Regions from separate parts of the Neobacillus sp. GCM10027624 genome, predicted to be linked through region 1. Evidence: riboswitches for the same ligand, from Rfam matches in the RefSeq annotation. Region 1 holds a riboswitch; the other holds the start of a gene.

What was found. A riboswitch is a leader RNA that binds a small molecule or an ion and turns the genes downstream of it on or off. The one in region 1 is predicted to bind preQ1.
Region 2: another riboswitch for preQ1. It lies ahead of queF (preQ(1) synthase); the one in region 1 lies ahead of queC (7-cyano-7-deazaguanine synthase QueC).

What each region holds. Positions count from the first base shown of each region.
Region 1 covers NZ_JBHTHD010000002.1:843,365-846,788, reverse strand. The annotation lists gene ACFQZ9_RS04235 (AbrB family transcriptional regulator) at 1-84, opposite strand, end outside; gene ACFQZ9_RS04230 (ATP-binding protein) at 305-1,519, shown strand; PreQ1 riboswitch class I at 1,627-1,670, shown strand; gene queC (7-cyano-7-deazaguanine synthase QueC) at 1,852-2,511, shown strand; gene queD (6-carboxytetrahydropterin synthase QueD) at 2,516-2,998, shown strand; gene queE (7-carboxy-7-deazaguanine synthase QueE) at 2,991-3,424, shown strand, end outside.
Region 2 covers NZ_JBHTHD010000008.1:502,260-505,683, forward strand. The annotation lists gene gdhA (NADP-specific glutamate dehydrogenase) at 59-1,438, shown strand; gene queF (preQ(1) synthase) at 1,502-2,002, opposite strand; PreQ1 riboswitch class I at 2,071-2,117, opposite strand; gene ACFQZ9_RS13680 (hypothetical protein) at 2,234-2,830, opposite strand; gene ACFQZ9_RS13685 (ParM/StbA family protein) at 2,845-3,424, opposite strand, start outside.

The DNA.
Region 1 (3,424 bases):
ATGGATAATAGAGAATAAGATGCCACCGATCATAGCTATTATTAGTGAAAGGGAAAAACGAACCTTTTTGCTATTTTTATTCATATTCAAATAAAACCCTTCAATCTATTATAAAAATCAGATGAGATAGTACCATGATACCATAGGAGCTTCGTTTCATATTCTAAAAAGCTCTAGCGTGGGAATATTCATGAGGAAGGACTTGTTCGGCATTGAAGAAAAATAGAAGTTTTATAAATACTGGAATTTTGTTAGAATAATAACAGCTTTTGAAAAATTTTTACACTAAAAAAGGTGTGTATGCATGAAGCAGTTTTACAGTTTAATCACTCAAAAATCTTACTATTTATTTACCTCCATCATCATTTTCCTTATGATTATGGGATTATTCGTTGTGAACCCACATTACCATCACTTTGGAGCGGGAATGATCTTACATATAATCCTTGTTGCATTATTATCCATTTGTTTAGTTTTATATCCAAAACATGAAACACATCTTTTTCGAATCATCATTATTTTGATATGTGCAGCTTATTTTTACACGCTGTTCTTTTTATATAGTGAAACGTGGTCAACATTTATCTTTTTATGTTTCATTCCAGCAATCTCCATATTATTTTTTGATTCAAAGCTCTTTTATTTTTCTTTAGTTTTAAACAGCATACTTATTTTACTGCTTTTTAGTTTTATTTCATTAAATAAGCAAACATCATTTTATTCTTATATTAAAATGGATTTACCCGGAAATTTGATGAATTTTATTGCCAGTCAGGTAATGTTATTTTTTATTTTTTATTTATCTTCTGCTCGCATTAAAAAACAGCAAATGTATTATGAACAAATCCAGCAGACAGAGCGCTTGAAGACTACTGGGCAGTTAGCTGCGGCGGTTGCGCATGAAATAAGGAATCCACTAACGGTTGTAAAAGGCTTCTTACAATTATTTGAAAACGATGTATCACTTAATGAGGGGATGAAAAAGAATTTTTCTCTTATGATTGATGAAATCAATACAGCGGAACAAGTTATCTCACAATTTTTAACGATAGCTAAACCGGATAAGGATAAAAGGATGGAAACCGTCGATGTTGCCATCGTTCTTCAAAGCGTGACAGATCTACTCAAATCATACGGTCTTTTACACGATAATCAAATTGAGTTAAAGGTGGTAGAAGATTGTTTGATAGCCGTAAATGTCATTGAGTTTAAACAACTGGTGATTAACCTTATTAAAAATGCAATTGAAGCTTCAAAAGTAGGAGATACTGTCCATGTTAAGACCGAAAAAGTGAAAAATGAAGTCGAAATCCAAATCACCGATCAAGGAAGCGGAATGTCAGAAGAAGTAATCAAATCACTCGGGACCCCTTTTTATTCACTAAAAAGCAAGGGCACAGGACTAGGACTAATGATCTGTTACAACATCGTCGAAAAATACAACGGAACCATCCAGTTTATCAGTTCCATTGGAAAAGGAACAACCGTCGTCGTCCGCTTTCCGTATCATCATATTTAAATTGTTTGTGGAACATTTTGTCGAATCCAAAATTTCGGGTAGTGACAGCCAACGTAAAAAATAGTAATATTATTTGGTGATTAATTATATATACAAATCCGCAAACGGCGGTAGAGGTTCTAGCACCCCTCTTTAAAAAAACTAAGGAAAACGGGTCTGCTTTCTTTAGTGGGTCTGTTTTTTTATTGTCTAGCTCCAGGCGCCATCGGCTCTTTGGTCTACAGCCAATCCGTCATGAAGGTTAAAAAACAACCTTCCTGCCGGCTCGTCTTATGCTTGTCGCCGATAAACGGGCGCCTTGCGCTTTTCGAATTTAAAGGAGAGAGTTTAACGTGAAAAAAGATAAAGCAGTTGTTGTTTTTAGCGGCGGGCAGGATAGTACGACATGTTTATTCTGGGCCTTAGAACGTTTTGAAGAAGTGATTGCCGTAACGTTTAATTATAATCAAAGGCACAAAGCAGAAATTGAGTGTGCCAAAAATATTGCGAATGAACTTGGTGTGAAACATCATATTTTAGATATGTCATTATTAAACCAGCTTGCTCCCAACGCATTAACGAGGGATGATATTGAAGTGAAAGAGGGCGAGGATGGGGGACTGCCGAATACATTTGTTCCAGGTCGAAACCTTTTATTTATGTCCTTTGCCGGTGTACTAGCGAGTCAAGTAGGAGCAAAACATATTGTAACCGGTGTATGTGAGACGGATTTCAGCGGTTACCCGGATTGCCGTGATGTGTTTATTAAATCATTAAATGTTACCTTAAACCTGTCTATGGATCAACAATTTGTGATTCATACGCCCTTAATGTGGATCGACAAAGCGGAAACATGGCAGTTGGCAGATGAACTTGGTGCTTTGGACTTTGTCAGAGAAAAAACATTAACTTGTTATAACGGTATTATCGCAGATGGCTGCGGTGAATGCCCGGCATGTAAGTTACGAAAAAACGGACTAGATCAATATTTAAGCACACGAAAGGAGTTATAATCACATGTATGGTTTTCGAATCGTGGATAAACTCCAAAAAATCAACGAAGATATTCAGCCAAATCAATTAAAATATCATGCTAAAAGAGTCCTCGTCAGCAAGGAATTTACCTTTGATGCCGCGCACCATCTCCATAACTATGAAGGGAAATGCAAAAACCTTCATGGTCATACGTATAAGGTGATCTTTGGATTGAGCGGATTTGTCGATGATCGTGGTCTCATGATTGATTTTGGTGATATTAAAGAGATTTGGAAAAATGAGATCGAAATTTTTCTAGATCACCGCTATTTAAATGAAACGCTACCACCGATGAATACTACCGCGGAAAACATGGTTGTCTGGATTTATGAAAAAATGGCTGAGGCACTTTTAAAGGAAGAAAGACAGCAAAGGTATCAAGGTGCAAGAGTCGAGTTTGTGCGACTTTTTGAAACGCCGACAAGCTATGCGGAAGCAAGACGGGAGTGGATGGAACTTGACTAAACTACCCGTACTGGAAATTTTCGGACCAACGATTCAAGGCGAGGGAGCTGTGATTGGCCAAAAAACGATGTTTGTCAGAACGGCCGGATGCGATTATTCCTGCAGCTGGTGTGACTCTGCCTTTACCTGGGACGGTTCCGGAAAAAATGATATTCGGATGATGGAAGCAGAAGAAGTTTGGCAGGAGCTAAAGGAAATTGGCGGTGAACGTTTTTCGTTTGTTACGATTTCAGGGGGAAACCCGGCGCTACTTAAAAACTTGGATTCATTGATTAAGATTTTTAAAGAAAATGAGATTAAAATTGGTCTCGAAACGCAAGGCAGTAAGTGGCAGGATTGGTTCCTGGAGATTGATGAACTTACCATTTCTCCAAAACCGCCAAGTTCGAAGATGGTAACAGACTTTACAGTACTAGACCAGATCAT
Region 2 (3,424 bases), on a different contig from region 1:
TAATAATTCCAATAATTTAAAAAATAAATAGAAAAATTGTGGTAGGGGGAGAAAAGGAATGGCGGCAATTGAAGAGGTCAATCAGGTAGAACTCCTATTGGCAAAAGAATATGTTAAAGAAGTATTTGAAATGGTAAAAAAGCGAAATCCAAATGAAGATGAGTTTCATCAGGCGGTAAAGGAAATCACAGAATCACTTATTCCTGTTTTCGCAAAATATCCAAAATACATGCAGCATGGCATTCTTGAAAGACTGGTTGAACCTGACCGCACGATTAGTTTTCGGGTTCCATGGGTTGACGATAAAGGAAAAGTCCAAGTAAACCGAGGTTTCCGAGTTCAGTTTAACAATACCATCGGCCCTTATAAGGGCGGATTGCGTTTTCATCCTTCCGTAAATGCCAGTATTATTAAATTCTTAGGCTTTGAGCAAATTTTAAAAAATTCCTTAACCGGTTTGCCTATTGGCGGAGGGAAAGGCGGCTCAGATTTTGACCCTAAGGGTAAATCTGATGGAGAAATTATGCGTTTTACCCAAAGCTTTATGACCGAACTTTATCGGCATATCGGGCCGGATGTAGATGTTCCAGCTGGTGATATCGGTGTTGGTGCAAGGGAAATTGGCTACCTTTTTGGCCAATATAAAAGAATACGCGGTGGCTTTGAAGCAGGTGTCTTAACCGGTAAAGGTCTTGGATATGGCGGAAGTTTAGCGCGTACAGAAGCAACAGGCTACGGGTTGGTTTATTTTGTAGAAGAGATGCTGAAAGACCGTGGTCTTAGCCTACAAGGAAGTACAGTTGCTGTTTCAGGCTCCGGAAATGTTGCAATATATGCAATGGAAAAAGCCTCACAATTAGGTGCAAAAATTGTTGCCTGCAGCGACTCGAGCGGCTATGTTTATGATGAAAGCGGAATTAACCTTGAAACCGTAAAACGGTTAAAGGAAGTCGAAAGAAAAAGAATTAGTGAATATGTAAATGTCCATCCTCATGCCCACTATTATGAGGGCTGCAATGGAATCTGGACAATTCCATGTGATATCGCCTTACCATGTGCGACACAAAATGAAATCGATGAAGTTTCCGCAAATATTCTTGTTTCCAATGGTGTTAAAGCAGTCGGTGAAGGAGCCAATATGCCATCGACTCTTGCAGCGATTGACATATTCCTTCAAAATGATGTTCTTTTCGCTCCGGCAAAGGCTGCAAATGCCGGCGGTGTAGCTGTTTCTGCATTAGAAATGTCACAAAACAGCGCACGTCTAGCATGGACGTTTGAAGAAGTCGATCAAAAGCTGCACAAGATTATGGTCAATATTTACCATACCAGTGTAAAGGCATCAGAGGAATATGGCTATCCAGGAAATTTGGTTGTCGGTGCAAATATTGCAGGTTTTATAAAAGTAGCAGACGCCATGATTGCACATGGTATTTAAAACGAACTCAAGATATACACAAAGACAGTCACCAGCTTTTAAAACTGGTGACTGTCTTTATTTTTATCGGTTATCTACTTTTTCTGGATATAGATCATGATTCATTAAGCGGAATTGAGCCATTTCTTCATATTTCGTTCCTGGTTTTCCGTAATTGCACCAAGGGTCAATCGAAATGCCGCCGCGCGGTGTGAATTTACCCCACACCTCGATATAGCGTGGATCAAGCAACTTAATTAAGTCGTTCATAATTATATTGACGCAGTCCTCATGGAAATCACCGTGATTTCGGAAGCTGAAAAGGTATAATTTCAATGATTTGCTTTCGACGATTTTTTTATCTGGAATATAAGAAATATACATGGTTGCAAAATCGGGCTGCTTTGTTAGTGGACAAAGACTTGTGAACTCTGGACAGTTAAATTTTACAAAGTAATCCCGATTTACATGGAGATTATCGACTGCCTCTAATACTTCAGGTGCATATTCAAATGAATACTGTGTATTCTGATTTCCTAATAAAGTCAAATCCTTTAAACCTTCTTCATGGTTTCTGCCAGACATAAAAAGACCTCCTGTAAAAATATCAAACAAAAAAGCCATGTCCTATATGGACATGGCATAATCGTCATGTATCCATAGTTTTTTATAGAGGGTTTCCGCTATGAACCTCTCCCGTTAAACACGAGTATATAATTCTCTCATAATCATAAAGAACATGTGGAAAAACGTCAACTGGAAAATGATATTCGACAAAATTCGGGTGGTGCCAGGCACCACCCGAATTTTGTCGAATTATTTATTCATACTCGCAAGGAAATCACCGAGCAGGTCGTCTAGGTTACTTTCCACTTCTTGTTCTGTTTCTTCTTCGGCGCCGTGCGGTTGACCTTGCGATACGTTTTCCCAATCAAAGGTGTTTAAGTCATCCTCGAGGTCTAGCACTATGGCAGTTGCTGTTTCTTCCATTGTTGGAAAAGTTGATCGGACAGGTGATTTGACCTCTTTCGGTTCTTCCTGAAGGTACAAGGCCTCGTCAATATCTAATGAGCTGCTATTTAACGAAGCAAGCAGTGCTGTTGACCTTACAGGGTCGGCCAATAGATGATAAACAATGCTTCCCATTAGGGCAAGGGAATGTTCATGTTTCAGCCAATCTCGCTGTGACTTACTTAGTTTATGGGGGAGGGGAATCGTGATGGTTTCCTTCTCCCTTGCATAAGAACTCGCCACACCCTGCATAACAAAGTCAGCAATTTTACTTGAAAAGTTCCTTCTCTCGGTCTCCTTTAAACTTTGCAGTTGCTTTACTAAATGATCAGGTGTATCCGAAGGGATACGAAAGGAGATGGCCTGCCCCCGCTTAATTTCACTTAAAGTGGACTTTTTCATAGGATCACCCTATTTTAGGCTTTTTTAACTGGTTCTTGTACCACTTTTGGCTTTTCACTTTTTTTGACAAAATCAGTGATGAGCTTGTAATAAGCATTTGCCATCATCCAAATACTTTCTTTCTCATCTTCAAAAAATTCAATGTTATAGCCATCTAAATGATTGTTTAAGGTTTTAATATACTCCTTTAGAACAATTGAACCCCCGCCAACAAAATAGCAAATTTCAGTTTGTGAGTTCCTTTGCCAAACGTTGCGCAATAAGCGATATTGCTTTTTGGCTAATTCGACAAGAATGCGGTCGGTGATATCATGAACACTTGTCCGGCTACCTTTTACCATAATATGATTACGGTCATTTTTTCTTGTAATAATTTCAACCACATCGCGGCGGCTGTCTAGTTCAACGCCATGTTTTGTCCGAATTTCCTCACGAATGGCCTCCAATGATTCGGACACACCGAGGTTAAAGCCCTGTGCCTTATCATCATCGACATTACGGTTCTTGATGACAGCGATATCTGTCGACAATCCTCCGATATCTTGAATTAATATTCTTTTATCAATTAAATCTTTATTGATAATTTTTAAGTTG